One region of the Priestia sp. JV24 genome, then DNA from elsewhere that is predicted to be linked to it. Evidence: riboswitches for the same ligand, from Rfam matches in the RefSeq annotation. Region 1 holds a riboswitch; each other region holds the start of a gene.
What was found. A riboswitch is a leader RNA that binds a small molecule or an ion and turns the genes downstream of it on or off. The one in region 1 is predicted to bind thiamine pyrophosphate.

Region 1 (5,621 bases):
AGGTTTATATGTCATTATTGTTAAGAAATCGAGCGGCGATTTTGCTGCTCATGCTAAACATTTTTATTATTTTTACAGGAATCGGTCTCGTTATTCCAATTATGCCAACATATATGACGGAGCTTCATATCAACGGCAGCGTGATGGGGCTTTTAGTAGCGGTGTTTTCACTAACTCAATTTCTGTTTTCACCTTTAGCGGGCCGGTTATCAGATTCGTTAGGGAGAAAGAAAATTATTGTAGCGGGAATGATTGTTTTTGCTTTGTCTGAATGGTTCTTTGGTTCAGTGAGTACACCTCTTTTATTATTTGTATCGAGAATGTTAGGCGGGGTCGGGGCCGCGCTTATTATGCCTGCTGTTATGGCCTATACAGCGGACGTCACGTCTGCTAAAGAACGCGCTAAAGGAATGGGCTATGTGACGGCGGCGATTACAACAGGATTTATTATTGGGCCCGGTATTGGAGGCTTTTTAGCTGAATACGGCATGCGTGTACCATTTTATATGGCCGCAGTAGCAGGAGGCTTGGCTGCAGTGATTACGCTTTTTGTTTTGCCAGAGTCTCGTCCTGTACAAAATCATGCTGTTTCAAACAATGAGAATCCAAAAGAAGATCGGCTGCTACTGCAGCTTATGAATTCCTATAAAGAACCTTATTTTCTAAGTTTAATTATTGTTTTTGTGACATCGTTTGGATTATCCAATTATGAAACGATTTTTTCACTATTTGTTGATCATAAATTTAGCTTTACCCCAAAAGATATTGCGTTTGTTATTACGTTTGGCTCTATTGCGGGGGCTGTAGTGCAGGTTACGATTTTTGGCTGGATTTTAAATAAGTTTGGTGAAAAAAGAGTGATTTCGTTTTGCTTGATGATGACGGGACTTTTTATTTTACTTACGCTGTTTGTGCACACGTACTGGCTTATTATTGTTGTGACATTCATCGTCTTTTTAGCAACAGATATTTTACGTCCGGCAATCAGCACGCAAATGTCGATGATGGCACAAGACGACCAAGGGTATGTAGCCGGACTAAATTCTGCTTATACAAGTCTCGGGAATATTATTGGACCAGTTGTAGCAGGCTTTCTCTTTGATATAAACATTAATTATCCGTACGTATCAGCTGCACTTGTACTGCTGCTTTGTTTTCTTTTATCTTTAAGAACAGGGAAGGACAGAAAAACAGCTGTGAGAAATCAAGCGGTTCAAGAGAAATAACCATAAGGAAAAAATGATAGAATTCCTAGGGAATTGAAGACCTCGAGTAGCTTACTGGAGGTCTTTTGATTATTCTTTTAGTAAAGGTGTAAGGTTTACAATGGTACTCAGCCTATAGAGAAGCTTTATTTTATCGGCAAAATAGTGAAATGGTTGCAAATAAAAAAGGTTAATAGTAAACTTTATACGTAACAAGAATAGTATGGGAGCTTGTGCGGGGCAGGCTGAGAGTACAGGGACGCCTGTTGACCATTTGAACCTGTTGGATAATGCCAGCGCAGGGAATGTGAGTACATACCAAAGCACTTTGCGCATGCAAGGTGCTTTTTTGTCTTTTTTTGCAGTGTTAAAACTAAATGAAAAGAGTGAGAGAATATGGATATTAGTAAAATTTCAGCTCAATTAGAAAAAGTAAGAGATACAAGTCCGCTTGTTCATAATATTACGAATGTTGTGGTAACCAATTTTACAGCAAATGGCCTGCTTGCACTAGGAGCTTCACCTGTTATGGCTTATGCGAAGGAAGAAGTGGCTGACATGGCACGAATCGCCGGAGCGCTTGTCTTAAATATGGGTACACTGACGGCTCAAGAAGTAGAAGCGATGAGAATAGCAGGAAAATCTGCAAATGAAAATGGCGTGCCGGTTATTTTCGATCCTGTAGGAGCCGGAGCGACACCGTTTCGTACAGAAGTAGCACGTCAGCTTGTAGAAGAATTAAATATTGCAGTTATTCGTGGTAACGCTGCTGAAGTTGCGAATGTAGTAGGCGAGTCATGGCTCATTAAAGGCGTTGATTCATTAGAAGGGCAAGGAGACGTCATTGAACTTGCTGAGAAAGCAGCGAACAAATTAGATACAGTGATTGTTATCACGGGTAAACAAGATGTAATCACAGATGGAAACACAACGTATACAGTAGACAACGGTCACCCGTTATTTACGAAAGTGACGGGGACTGGGTGTCTGCTGACATCAATTATAGGAGCTTTCGCTGCTGTAGAAAAAGAATATGTCGAGGCAAGCGTTGCTGCTTTAAGTTTTTACGGAGTGGCAGGTCAAATCGCCGCAGCGAAAAAAGGTGAAGAAGGACCGGGAAGCTTTCAAATTGAGCTGTTAAATCAGCTTCATCTTTTATCTGGGCAGGATATTGAATCATATGCAAGAGTACATCAACGTTAAAAGGAGCCGGAAAATGACAAACGAAGAAATCAAAAAGCTGCTGCAAGTTTATTTTATAATGGGCAGCAATAACTGTACAAAAGATCCGAAAGAAGTGTTGAAAGAAGCAATTGAAGGCGGAGTTACCGTGTTTCAATTTCGTGAAAAAGGCGAGGGTGCCCTAACAGGAGAAGCGAAGTATCAGCTTGCGAAGGAACTTCAGCAAATTTGTCAGCAGCACAGCGTTCCTTTTGTTGTGAATGATGATCTTGACTTAGCCATCCGCTTACAAGCAGATGGCGTTCATATTGGACAGGAAGATGAAAAAGCTCATATTGTTCGAGAGAAAATAGGAAAAGGAATTGTAGGCGTCTCTGTTCATAATGTACAAGAGCTGCAGCAAGCGATAAAAGACGGGGCAGATTATGTAGGAATGGGACCTGTTTTTCCTACTTCTACAAAAAAAGACGCAAAAGCAGTGCAAGGTACAAAGTTAATTGAAGAAGTGCGAAACCAGAATATTGACTTTCCAATTGTAGGAATCGGTGGCATCACGCCTGAAAATGCCAAACAAGTAGTAGAGGCAGGTGCAGATGGCGTTTCTATTATTACCGCGATTAGCTTAGCAGCGTCTCCAAAAGAAAAAGCAGCTCAATTGAAAGAAGCGGTAGGAAAATAAAAAAGCGCACAGTGTGCGCTTTTTTATTATAGCTGAACAGTTTGGGGAGTTTCTTCGCCTTCATTCATAAAGCGAATTTCGTTCGGCGTAATTTCAAGAACAACATACTCAGGGTCATTTGGACCGTCAAACCATTCTTTCATGTGATCGTTCCATATACGCCCTTTTAATTGATCACCAGTACGAAGAACAGCTGTACCAGATAATTCTAAGTATTGATCGCCATATCCTTCGCCGCTGTAGCCCAATAGTACGTGCACGTTCGGATTGGCTTCGATTTCTTCTGCCTTATGTGTATTGATATTTGTTGGTGTGTAAAGAGCGATACCATCTTCATCGCTAAAGAATGTCATATAGCGAGAGTGGGGTTTGTTGTTTACAACTGTGGCTAATGTTCCTACACGATTTCCTTCTAATACTTCGTTTACTTTTTTAGCAATTTTTTGTTCATTCATTTTATCCATCTCCTTTATTACTTTTTATGTTCCTCAAACGAAGATAAATAAAACATACATGTCTAAAAAAATATAAGTTAACAATAAAATAATTATGTAAACTAGTAAAATGAAAAATAAAAAAAGCTAGCTACAGCTAACTAAAAAATAAGCCCGCACTGCCGTAACCCTAAGTGTCTTAAATACCCAGATCTACTAGGTGGGTGCCCTCATAGCCGGGTTTAGCGTCCCAAGAAGGGCGTGCTATCTGCAGCTAAATTTTGAGCTCCCTTTTAACACTCAAAGGTTTAAGACAACATGAGTATACGCACAGCGCAGGTATGTATAACAAATGTAAATAAGATGCCGATATATAAATGTTTTCTAATTAATCAACTTTCATCGTACAAGAAATGATTATAACGGAATAATGAATGGAACGCAAGACTTTTATTTAAAGTTTTTCTTCTCTAACATCTTGGCGGGGAAGCAGTAACAAAATAAGAAAAGGGCCCGCAACTGGAATGAAACATAAAAGAAGGTAAGGCCGGGATGCTATCCTTTCTTTTGTCATAACGGAGTAAGAAAGCCACGTTAAAACAAAAAAATCAGCGGTCATCACGCTAACAAGCTGTGACTGCATAAAAGCATCTCCATAAGCTTTTATTGAACCTACGGATAGTCCGTATACGTAACCTGCAATCGTGAGCACTAAGCATAGTCCAATCCATAGATGAGAAGAAATGATAGCAATGAAACGTGAAGGAATACGCGAACGTGTTCGAACTTTTTGTCCTTTCCAATGATAATAGAACAAAAGAGAAAAAGCTCCAAGCGCAAATGATAGAAGAGAAAATGGCCATCCAGGCAGTTGTATGTATCTTTTTTACAGATTATTACCATAAACAATACTGGGAAAAGTCCTAAAAAAGAGAATACCATAACCACGAGCGGATCTACCAGTTGAAAATTTTCGGTGATAAGATTTTTAAACAGCAAATCATTACCGGCGCTTGCTCCCGGAGCTAGCAGCCAGGCGTATAGTACAAGCATAGCCCATACAATGATATACATATTCTCAACTCCTTTTAATTGTTTTAGTGTACAAAAACCATTTCAGTATATTTCCCCGTCTTGTGACGAAGGGAAACGCTTGAAACTCTTCTTTAATTAGGTGTAATATTACACTAAAGAAATGTACGTGTATAGAAAGAAAGGGCTGTGAAAATGAATAAACAAGAAGTAATTAAATCAGTATCGGATAAAATACGATTAATTCGTTTAGAAAGAAACTATTCACAAGACAGAATGGCTGAAGTCATTGGTATTTCCAAAAAAACATTGGTTCAAATTGAAAAAGGGCGCACGGAAGCAGGGTGGACGACCACTGTTGCAGTATGCGGTTTGTTTGGTGACAGTGAAATCCTTCAATCGGTTTTGGGAGACGTTCCTTTAGAAGTAGTAGAAATCATTGCTCATAACGGCGTATCTTCTCCAAAAGATAAAACGCTCGGAGGAAGAGTATGGTGGAAAGAAATTCAAAAAGAAGGCTCTTTTCGTCTGCAGCAAAATATGATTAGTCAGCACTATCGCATTTTAGATGACCAAGACTATCGATGGTTTAGTTCATTTGATAAAAGCGAAGCGGTGAAAAGGTTTGAACAATTAACGAATGAATAAAAAAGAGGCCGAGACGTAACGACATCACTGCATATATGAAACCTACGTTCACTCTATCCATAAAAAAAATCCGAACGAATTTGATTCTCTATCAAGAGTCTTGATTCATCGTTCGGATTTTTCTTCCACTGCTATACTTTTGTCTCAGCTTCTACTGATTCATTAAGGTACCTGATGAGGGACGACTGAACCAATTCCATAGTTCTACATCTCCAAGTGACGCATATGTGATCGACGGATCATTTTTTAATTTCAGAAGCTTTTTTGTAGGCCCTGTAATCACAACGCCGTACACGCCGACGCCATGTTTTTTTACATAAGAATATCGCTGCTTTAGCAACAGATCAGAATGGTCTAGCTGACGAACTTTTTGGACCGTTTCTTCATTATCGGCTAATAGTTTCATCATATTTAAAACGTTCGACTTGCTAGTAGAGTGGG
Region 2 (5,621 bases), on a different contig from region 1:
TGTACACATAATCCAGTACAAGAGCGCTGCTTCACTATAAAGAAGTAAAAATTCATAGTTAGTCGAAGCAATTTCTTGAGCTTTACGGAACATCTCAGAAACAAGAATAAGCGATGCAAGTGACGTATCTTTAATAAGGCTAATAAAAGAGTTAGATAATGGCGGAATCGATACACGTGCTGCTTGCGGTAAAATAATCCGTCTTAACGCTTGGGAATAGGTCATACCAAGTGAGTAACCAGCTTCCCACTGTCCTTTAGGAATAGATTGAATCGCTGCTCGGATAATTTCAGATGCATACGCACCTACACTTAATGAAAATCCAATAACAGCAGAGATAAATGGGTCAATTGTTATATCTAAATTGGGTAAGCCGTAGAAAATAATAAATAATTGCACAAGCAGCGGTGTACCTCGAATAATCGATACATAGATGCGCGCAATTATGTTTAAAACTTTTATAGATGATAAACGAGCCAAGGCTGTTAAGACAGCTAAAATGATACCGAGTACAAACGTGATTAATGTTAGTGGAATAGAATATTGAATAGCTCCCTTTAGCATTGGTAAGAGAGATGATTGAGCGATTGAAATCAATTGATTCAATCGCTCTCCATCAGGAAAAATATTATTTAGGAGAAACATCTTCGCCAAACCATTTCTTAGAAATCTTTGCGTATGTTCCGTCTTTTTTCATATCTTTCAATGCTTTGTTTACTTCATCCACTAACTTACCGCTGTCTTTTCTAAACATAAAGCCGCTTGCAGCACCATCGGATTTTTCATCCGCGATTTTGATAGGTGCGTTAGGGTGCTTTTTCTTATAGTCAAGGAACGATAATTTATCGTTGATTGTAGCATCAACACGGTTTGCGCTCATTAGTTCTACTGCTTGAGCAAAACCTTCAGCACTCGTAATGTTTGCACCATAAGATTGAGCCATGTCTTTGTAGTTACTTGTTAATGACTGCGCTGATTTTTTTCCTTTTAAATCTTTAAATGATTTGATATCTTTTTCGTCTTTACGAACAATTAATACAGCGCCTGACTGGATGTATGGATCAGAGAAATCGTATTTCTTTTGACGATCTTCACGAATACCCACTTCGTTAGCAATCATGTCAAAGCGTTTAGCATCTAATCCGGCAAACATGCCATCCCACTGTGTTTCTTTGAACTCAGCTTTTACGCCAAGACGTTTAGCTACTTCTTGAGCCAATTCTACATCAAACCCAGTTAGCTTTTGTTTGTCATCATGAAAAGTGAACGGAGGGTATGTACCTTCAGTTCCAATTGTTAATACGCCATCTTTTTTCACTTTATTATATAAATCCTCTTGTGAAGATTTATTGTCTCCATTGTTTGCTTCATTTTTTGAGCTAGAACCGCATGCGGCAAGCACAACTGTGAAAGCTAATAGTAGCGACAAAAGTGCAGCAAATTTCTTCATTTTCTAAACCCCCTAGTATTCTGATAGGAAATGATACTCTGTGATACTAAACAAGAACACAGCAAAAGTCAACAAAAAAAAACTTATACGATTAATGTGACTTAAAATAAGGGAAATATACCTTCTATACACGGTTTGTCATAAGGATACAGAAAGATTTTAAAATTTGGATTAAGTGGATTTTTAAGGGAGATTTGAGGAGTAAAAAGGAAGTTTCATGCGACGATTTTCTCTTTCATTTTTTCATGACTTTTGGTGCAATAAACATATAGTTAAATGTTAAGGTAGAAATAAATTCCTTATGGTACACTTAAAGAAGAATTTATGAAACGGAGCGATATGATGAAAGCCATAAACTTAATCTCAATTGCCTTTGGTGCTATCGCTGGTACATATGCACGTTATTTGCTGAATCTTTCCTTATTATATGCGGGCTACCCAATAGGAACGGTAATTGAAAACCTATTAGGAAGCTTCATACTAGGCCTATTAACAGGATTTTTTGTGTGGAAAAATCCAAAAGAATGGATAAAGCTTGGACTAGGAGTTGGCGTATGCGGCGGTTTTACAACGTATTCAACGTTTGCAGGAGACGTCATTTCTCTCACTCAGCGCCATTTATTTTGGGGAGCCATTTATGTAATGGTCTCTTTAGTAGGTGGAATCCTTCTTGCTTTAGCAGGCTATCTATGCGGTGAAGCGGCAGGGAAAAATTTAGTGAAAGTACATGAGGTGAAGTAAATGAGCATAGTGAGCTTGGCACTTGGCGGGGCAGCTGGAGGAATATGCCGTTATCTTTTGGGTTTAAAAGTTACAAAAACAGTTTCAAACCCTCCTTTTCCAGTATCAATGCTGTTTGTAAACTTGCTCGGTGCGTTTGGGCTTGGTCTTTTTTACGGTAGTTATTATGGAAAGGTTCCGAGTCATGCTTATGATGATTCAATATTTTTAATGATTGGCATTGGGTTTTTTGGTGCCTTTACCACTTTTTCAACGTTCAGTGTGGAAACCGTACAGTTAATTCGAGAAAAATCTTATCGGAAAATGCTGGCGTACGTGGGGATTTCAGCATTTGGAACAGTTGGTTTATTTACAGTCGGTTTACTGGCAGGAACATTTTTATTTAAGTAAAGAGAACGTTTCTAGTAGGGAAAAACAAAAAGACGGAGAAGTAGAGAATGGATAGAAAAGCAGAAGTTTGGAAATACATTTTGTTGATTGTAGCTGTTGCAGGTCAGATCATCGGTTTTTTATTTTTATTTATAAATGTTGTGGCGGCATTTATTTTTTACGGTTTTTATATTCTAACTTTTATTATGTTACTCCTGCTGTTTATATGGGATCGGAAAAAGGAAAAAGACAAGGAAGAATTTGACGACTATACCGATTACTAATCATATAAAAGCAGAATGATGCGGTGCGCCGGACCTCTTACTTAGTAAAGAAGCATAAAAGATACATCTATAAAAGGAAGAGAGCCGTAAGAGCATAAAGAGATATTGTATTTACATCTAGTTGTGTTATAATTTTAAGTGCGAAAACAAAATCAATAAATAGCAATCACTAGGGGAGCTTTTTGAAGCTGAGACGAATGTATTTCGGACCCTTTGAACCTGATCTGGTTTGGACCAGCGTAGGGAAGTGGCGATCATGTTTACATAACGATGCATGCTAACCACTCTACGTTGTAGAGTGGTTTTTTGTATGTAATAAAGCCCTCTACACAAGATGAGGTGATTGAAATTTCTCTTTATTCTGAATGGAAAGGTTTCGATCATGTGGATATTCCTAAATTTCATGTCATTACAACAGATAAGCAGCCAATCGAAGAGCTTCAAAAAGTTTTAACGGCTATCGCGCCTTTTACGGGCGCCGTTCATATTAGAGAAAAAGAGAAAACGGCAAAGCAGATTCAATGTTTACTAGAAAGCTTGCCATTTTGTCGCTCTAAAATTATTGTGAATGACCGAGTTGATGTAGCGCATGCTTTAAAAGTAAAAGGCGTACAGCTTGCTTATCATAGTTTAGACGTTTCGATTGTTATAGACGCATTTCCTTCTCTTATTGTCGGAAAATCAGTTCACTCTGTGGAAGAGGCTTTAGAAGCTGAAAAAGATGGTGCTCACTACATTCTATACGGACATATTTATTCAACACATTCAAAAAAAGGATTAAAAAGTCGAGGGGTAGCAGCACTAAAAGAAGTAGTAGATGCTGTGCAGATACCGGTTATTGCCATTGGAGGAATTACACCTGTAAATGCCAAAGAGGTGCTTCAAACAGGAGCACACGGTATAGCTGTGATGTCTGGTGTCATGCTTGCGCAAGATCCCCTCAAAGCGATTAAACAATATTCTCATATATGGACATCTGGAGGTGGAGAAAATGAAGCAGCATTATGATGTACTGTTAATCGGAGGAGGTATAATCAGCTCTTCTATCGCTTATCATTTGTCAAAACAAGGAGCGTCAGTAGCTATTCTTGAACGCAATCAAATTGGTTGTGAAGCTTCAAGTGCAGCCGCTGGTATTTTAGGTGCTCAAGCTGAAATTGATGAAGAAGGTCCTCTTTTAGACCTTGCTATTAAGAGCAGAAGCATGTTTCCTGAACTGGTGAAGGAACTAAAAGAAAAAACGGCCATCGACGTAGAGCTCATTCAAAAAGGCTTATTAAAAGTTGCTGTAACAGAAGAAGATGCACACGTATTAAAGAAAAAAGCCGCTCAGCACCACGGGTGGGATGAACATGTAAGATGGATCGATGTAAAAGAAGCGCGTTTGTTAGAACCCGGGCTCTCTCCAGACATATACGGAGCCATTACAATACCGGGAGACGGCCAGCTAGCTCCGGCTAAGTTAACGCAAGCTCTTGCTCATGGAGCCTTGTATCACGGAGCAGATGTATTCGAATACTGTGACGTTCATTCTCTTATTATGGAAAGTGAAACAGTAAAAGGTGTACAGACGTCCAAAGGCTCTTTTTATGGAGAAAAAGTAGTTATCGCAGCAGGCTCATGGGCTAAACGCTTTATTTCTTCTGAACATTTAGGTCACGTGTTTCCCGTAAAAGGGGAGTGTATTGCTCTTCGAAGTCATAAGCCGCTGCTTTCTAAAACGATTTTTTTAGATGAAGGTTTTTACTTAGTGCCTAAGACTGGTGGAAGAATCGTAATCGGGGCAACTAAGTTACAGCATGACTTTACCAAGACGGTTTCTGCACAAGGTATTCAATTTTTGCTGAATAAAGCTTCGGCGCTTCTGCCAGCTATTAAAGAAGCCACATTTGAAAAAGCATGGGCTGGTCTTCGTCCGCAAACAAATGATGGCTGGCCTTATTTAGGAGAGCATCCTGAAATAGCGAATCTACACATGGCGTTTGGCCACTACCGAAACGGTATTTTATTAAGTGCTGCAACTGGAAAAATTATGGCTGATGCTTTGTTAGGGAAAAAGCTGAATCATTCATTTTTTACATCATTTCAGCTAACAAGAGTAATGGAGGGAGTTCATTGAATCTAATCATTAATGGTAAGACCGTTACTTTTGGAGATGAAATTGAAACGGTCGAGCACTTGTTGCAGGCTCAGAACCTGCATGAACGAGTGGTAATTGTTGAGCTAAACAAGAACATTTTGCAAAAAGAAGAACATAGCGATGCATGCTTAAAAGATGGCGATATATTAGAAGTTGTTTCATTTGTCGGAGGAGGATGAAGAGTATGTTAAAAATTGGACAATATACATTTAATTCACGTTTATTATTAGGGACAGGGAAATTTCCTGACTTTACGACTCAGCGTCAAGCGGTAGAAGAGTCAGAAACAGAAGTTTTAACATTTGCTGTGAGACGAATGGATATTTTTGATCAAAATCAACCTAATTTATTAGAAGCGCTTGATGTGAAGCGTTTCACTCTTTTGCCTAACACTGCTGGAGCAAAAAATGCAGAAGAGGCCGTACGTATTGCTAAATTAGCAAAGGCTTCTGGACTTTGTGACATGGTAAAAGTAGAAGTAATTGGATGTGATAAAACGCTGCTTCCTGATCCAGTTGAAACATTAAAAGCCAGTGAAGAACTGTTAAAAGAGGGCTTTACCGTTTTACCTTACACATCAGATGATGTTTTACTTGCACGTCGTTTAGAGGAGTTAGGCGTACATGCCATTATGCCA
Region 3 (5,621 bases), on a different contig from region 1:
AGCACAACGGATATAACCAGCCCAATTACGACAATAGATAACGTAGCTGGTAAATGCTTAAACAATAAATCCATTCGCAAATCCCAAAGCTTCGTTAAAATACCGGTGGGCGTTGGTAAAATAAACGGATAGTTTACAATGCGTGCTCCAATTTCCCAAGCAGCCAGTAAAATGACTACTAATATCACTGAAGCTCCGTACTTTTTCATGTGTTCACCTTCGATCTAAGCTGTTCAATTAAGTAATCTTTCACGTCAAGCACACGCTGTTGATTCAAATCTTTTTGCGTTCGAGGTCTGCTAAGCGGCACCTGAATCTCTTCAAGATGACTTACCGGCTTGTCTGAAAAGATAAAAATACGATCTGATAAAAAAAGCGCTTCGTTTACGTCATGAGTGATAAATAAGATGGTGTGCTTACGCTTTTGCCATTGTTCAAGCAGCCATTCTTGCATCGACAAACGCGTAATGGCATCAAGCGCACTAAAAGGCTCATCTAAAAGCAGCACGTTAGAACCGCTTAATACCGTTCGCAGAAAAGAAACACGCTGCTTCATCCCTCCAGATAAATCACTTGGAAAACGATTTTCATACCCTTTTAAACCAAACTCTTCGAGCAGCTGAGATACTTGCCTATGAGCACTTGCTTTTGACACATTGTGAAGCTCAAGCGGCAGCGCTGCATTGTCTAAAATCGTGCGCCACGGAAGAAGCAAATCTTGCTGCGGCATGTAGCCTACTTTTCCAAGCCGTTTTTCATAAGACTGTCCGTTAATCACGATATCGCCTTCACTCTGCTGTTCAAGACCTGTAATGAGACGAAACAACGTACTTTTCCCAGAACCGCTCGCTCCAACGATACTGACAAACTCGCCTTCTTTCACATCTAAGTTTAATGATGTTAAAATCGGTTGATCACCGTTTTTGTACGTAAAACTGACGTTTTGAAAAGATAACACAGACTTATTCATGAATTGGCCACATCGCTTCGTTATAAGCCATATCCCAGAACATATATTCAAAACGCGTTGTATTTAAGAAAATTTCTTCGAGCTTTTCTAATTCCGCTTCTGATTTGTCTTCAGTAAGTGAGTCGAATAAATTAATACACCATGTCGCTAGTTCTCCAAATTCTTCTGAGCTGTACATTTCAATCCACTCACGATAAAACTCATTGTTAGCTCCAGGCTTTTCACTGAGTTCTTTTCCTATTTCCCAGTAGCTCCACATACAAGGCAAAAGAGCCGCCACTAATTCAGCTAATGTTCCGCTTTGACCAACGTGCAGCATATAGTGTGTGTATGCAAGCGTTGTAGGAGATGGCTGCGCTTTTTCTAATTCTTTTTCGCTGATTTCAATTTTCTTGGCATACTCACGGTGCAGGCTCATTTCTTCGTTTAATGTAGAATCCAAAAGTGCAGCAAATTTCCCCATCGTTTGAAGATCGGTAGCTTTCATGGCTCCAATCGCAAATAATTTGGCATAATCAATTAGGTAAAGGTAATCTTGAATCATGTAAAAGCGAAACTTCTCCTTTTCAAGCGTTCCGTCTCCCATTCCCTGTACAAAGGGATGATTATGATTTTGACGCCAAATAGGCTGCAGCTTTTCGTATAATCGCTCACTAAATTTCATGATGATCACTCCTTATGCGTATGCAGCCACGTATAAATGAACTGCACCATCACTTTTGTATATTGAATAAGCTGATTCATATCTAATTGTTCATTCACAGCATGTGCATTTGCTAAATTCCCCGGACCGTAAATAGCCGCAGGAATCCCCGCATCAGCTAGCCAACCGCCATCTGTTACGCTAGTTGACACATCGATTGGAGGCTTTTTCCCTTCAATTTGTTCATGAGTATTTGCAAGCAGCTGTACTCCAGCATGATTTTCATCAATTTCTAATGACGGGAAGATTTCTCCTCTGTCTTCAATCATTGATGTGCCTCCCCATTCAAAGGTTGGCAGGTTATCTTTTAACCATGGATCTGCTTTTGCAATAGCTAAAATGTATTCTTCCACTTCTTTTGATACTTGGTCGTATGATTCATTGGGATAATAGTGAACGGTGATCCACAGCCTGCATTCATCTGCAATAAACGCAGCATGCCTTCCCCCTTCGATTACTGCTGGATTAATCGTATTTGTTCCCGGCAAAAATCCTGGATAGCTTTTTGTAACAGCCCAGTGGCGCTCCAATTCTTGCAGCCCTCCGATCACTTTTGCCATCTTTTCAATAGCACTCGCAGCTAACAGCCCTCCTCCAGCATGAATCATACTTCGGCGTGTACCGTCATGATAGGTTTTACTGCTTTTTATCGTAATCCATCCCGTGATCACTCCGCCTTGACCTTGAATATGTAAATCACTCGTATCGGCAACAAGCGCAAAGTCAGCTGTATATCCTTTCTGACAGCATTGCAGCGTACCTGCCTCTCCCACTTCTTCTCCTACAACGGATTCAAAAATCAAGTCTCCCGGCAGTTCGATTCCTGCTTCTGTTAGAAGCTGAACTGCAAATAATGCTCCTGCCAAGCCGCCTTTCATATCAGCAACTCCGCGTCCGATTATCATGTTGTCTTTTACCACAGCTTCAAACGGATTTGTCTCCCACTTTTCATTTTCTTGTACCTCAGCTACATCCATATGCCCGTTAATAATTAAGCTTTGATAGTCAGCTGATTTTTTCCCTTTTAACGTGCCCACTACAATAGGATCGTTGCAATATAAATCCCACATATCGATGGAAAAACCGCAGTTTTTAAGGAAATCCGCTACGTAGCGCTGCGCTTCATGAGAATTCCGTGCAGGAGGCGCCGGCGTTTTATATGAAACAAGCGTTTTTAATAACTGGACTAGCTCCCCTTTGCGCTCCTCTACCTGTTTGACAAGCAAATCAATTGTTTCTTCCATGTATGACACCTTCCTTTACGCATAAAAAAACACTTCTTTCGCAGGAAAGAAGTGTTTTTGTTTATATACAAAAAATTATTATAACGAGTTCGTAAGGAAATACCATACAAAACATCCATTACAATACCTCTTTCCTACGCTAGTATTACCTAGTTCAGGTTATAAGGGTTAAGACTTCTCGTCTCTCTCAGCTTAGAAAGCACCCCTAGTGGCGTTGTATCTCTATAAAATTAAACGATTATCATATGTTTACCTGTAATAGTTTTATCATAGTAAAGCGTTTTATTCAATAGAAAGGTTCATTATTCAGCAATGAAAATAGTTTCCTTTTTAGGAAAACAAAAAGCACACACCTTTTCAAGCAGTGTGTGCTCTTTACTTTTATAAGCTTACTAGTTAACTATCGGCTTCTTTAAAAATACATCGTTTTTCCATTCAGACAGGAAGAAGCGCAAGTTTTTGCCCCGGTCTCACTAACGAAAGCAGCTCATGATCTTCTTCTATCACATACCCAATCACATTCACATTAGCATTTGCAGGCAAATTCGTTTTAGCTATTTGAACCTCTCCTCTGTAACGTCCGTAGCCATCATTGTCCATTGTAATTGCTCCCATTCTGCGTTCTACTGTATGAAATGGCGGCACTGGTTTTACAGATCGAGTATCAACTAAACGCAGAACGTCTCTTGATACATCCGGACGCACGCTGTACGTTCCCTCTATATGAGGTGAACGAATGCGCAGCGGAATAATGCGGCTTTCTTGATATTGAACCAAACGCTTTAATAAACTTGAACCGGCGCATGGATCTCCAATATAAACCTCTGCTACTCCGCATCCGTATAAATCTACTGCAGAAGTAAAAGGACATCTATTACGGTCTTTTTCTCTAGTAGGAAGACCTTGATAAACAGGGCCTCTTTTTTCGTCTTCTCCAGGAATATAAGCGCAGACTGGAATACGAAGTTCATTAAATAAATCTGTCTGCTGTTGAAAAAACGTTTCTTCAAGCCCTGTTTCAGGCCGCGGATAAAAATTATGCCATGCAAGCAGCTGATGATGATGAAGACCTGCAGATAAGAGTGCTTCAATTTCTTGTTTGGATAACGTACTTGCATTAACAGCAATATAAAATTCATTCGCAAGCGAAAGAGTTTCTTCTGCGCTAAAGCCATCGTCTAGTCTAATACCAGATACGCCAAGTGAAGATAGCGACATAAGGCTTTCAATACCTAAATGAACTGGCGTATGCTTAGATACGTCTGCATACACGCTTATTCCACAATCTCTAGCCACATGAAGCAATTCTTTTGCCCGTTCAGCCAAATCTCCTTTTTCTTCTGGAATGTGAAGCGAAGTGAATGCACGTGTGACGCCGCACTCACTCGCTTCTATTAATTTTTTGGGGGCATCACTATCATTTAAATAAAACGAAATGCCAATCATTCAAACTCCCTCGCCATTTCATCGTTAAATCCAAAGAAATAGGTACAAATAAAGCCTGCCGCGTAAGCAATAACTAATCCAAGTAAATAAAGAAGAATTTGATGCGCATGAACTAAAAACGTAAGCGGTAAACCTGATACTCCCACTGCTACAGTTGCAATATGGAAGTGCGCCTGAAACGCTCCGCCGATTCCAGCTCCAAGACAAGCGGTTAAGAATGGCCGTCCTAAAGGAAGTGTGACTCCAAAAATAAGCGGCTCTCCGATTCCGAGCAGTCCTGAAGGAAGTGCGCCTCCAATTGCTCGCTTTAAACGTTTTTTCTTTGTTTTGATATAAATAGCAAAAGCTGCACCGACCTGACCGGCTCCGCCCATTGCTAGGATAGGAAGAAGCGGATCATCTCCAATTGAATTGATAAGCTCTAAATGAACAGGAGTAAGACCTTGATGCAGTCCTGTAATGACGAGCGGCAAGAATGTTGCTCCTAACACAAAGCCTGCTACAACTCCTCCAATCTCTAAAACTCCTAAAAGACCTTTTGTGATTCCGTCTGAAATCAAGCCGCCGATTGGCATGAATACTACATACGTAATAATGCCTGTAATTAATACCGTAACGGTTGGTGTAATAATAATATCCAGTGACTGAGGGACAAATTTGCGTACTCGTTTTTCTAACATGGCCATAAAGATTGCTGCAAGCAAGACTCCTATTAAGCCACCCCGTCCCGGCAAAAGTGCTTCACCGAAAAGTTTAATATCAGCTACGGCAGGATTAATGACTAAAATACCCGCTAAGCCCCCTAGAGCCGGTGAACCACCAAATTCTTTTGCGGCATTAATACCTACTAAAATACCAAGATAAGCAAATAAGCCGCTTCCGATAACCGTTAATAGAATAGCAATCTGTGAATCTGCAGGAAGCCACTTCGCTTGAACTGCTGCTTTTGTCACTCCGGTGATAAGTCCAGATGCTACAAGAGCAGGTATTAACGGAATAAAAATACTTGCAATTCGGCGAAGCAAAAGCTTAAACGGAGTTGCATTTTTTTCTTTCAGCTCTGATTTCCGCTGAGCCGCACGATTTTCTAAATTAATACCGCCGGATTCATCAATTAACTTTCCGAATTCCTCTGTTACTTTGTTTACTTTTCCAGGACCAATAATAATTTGAAGCGTTTCTTCTTCCACTAATCCGAGCACGCCTTCAAGTTTTCGTATATCCGTCTTTTTTACAATTGAATCATCTTTTACCGTCA

Region 2: it holds a riboswitch for thiamine pyrophosphate, as region 1 does, so the genes downstream of both, OK414_RS02605 (thiamine phosphate synthase) here and thiM (hydroxyethylthiazole kinase) in region 1, are expected to answer to the same signal.
Region 3: it holds a riboswitch for thiamine pyrophosphate, as region 1 does, so the genes downstream of both, OK414_RS04350 (acetylornithine deacetylase) here and thiM (hydroxyethylthiazole kinase) in region 1, are expected to answer to the same signal.

The regions. Positions count from the first base shown of each region.
Region 1 covers NZ_JAPCIN010000015.1:331,037-336,657, forward strand. The annotation lists gene OK414_RS11020 (MFS transporter) at 9-1,226, shown strand; TPP riboswitch at 1,419-1,527, shown strand; gene thiM (hydroxyethylthiazole kinase) at 1,602-2,408, shown strand; gene thiE (thiamine phosphate synthase) at 2,422-3,066, shown strand; gene OK414_RS11035 (pyridoxamine 5'-phosphate oxidase family protein) at 3,093-3,521, opposite strand; RNA gene ssrS (6S RNA) at 3,668-3,845, opposite strand; gene OK414_RS11045 (hypothetical protein) at 3,955-4,317, opposite strand; gene OK414_RS11050 (helix-turn-helix transcriptional regulator) at 4,728-5,180, shown strand; gene OK414_RS11055 (anti-sigma factor) at 5,332-5,621, opposite strand, start outside.
Region 2 covers NZ_JAPCIN010000009.1:70,468-76,088, forward strand. The annotation lists gene OK414_RS02580 (amino acid ABC transporter permease) at 1-645, opposite strand, end outside; gene OK414_RS02585 (amino acid ABC transporter substrate-binding protein) at 629-1,450, opposite strand; gene OK414_RS02590 (fluoride efflux transporter FluC) at 1,775-2,191, shown strand; gene crcB (fluoride efflux transporter CrcB) at 2,192-2,581, shown strand; gene OK414_RS02600 (hypothetical protein) at 2,629-2,844, shown strand; TPP riboswitch at 3,006-3,107, shown strand; gene OK414_RS02605 (thiamine phosphate synthase) at 3,229-3,852, shown strand; gene thiO (glycine oxidase ThiO) at 3,836-4,963, shown strand; gene thiS (sulfur carrier protein ThiS) at 4,960-5,163, shown strand; gene OK414_RS02620 (thiazole synthase) at 5,169-5,621, shown strand, end outside.
Region 3 covers NZ_JAPCIN010000010.1:292,228-297,848, reverse strand. The annotation lists gene OK414_RS04365 (ABC transporter permease) at 1-209, opposite strand, end outside; gene OK414_RS04360 (ABC transporter ATP-binding protein) at 206-970, opposite strand; gene tenA (thiaminase II) at 963-1,634, opposite strand; gene OK414_RS04350 (acetylornithine deacetylase) at 1,640-2,917, opposite strand; TPP riboswitch at 3,032-3,134, opposite strand; gene OK414_RS04345 (MupG family TIM beta-alpha barrel fold protein) at 3,353-4,363, opposite strand; gene OK414_RS04340 (PTS transporter subunit EIIC) at 4,360-5,621, opposite strand, start outside.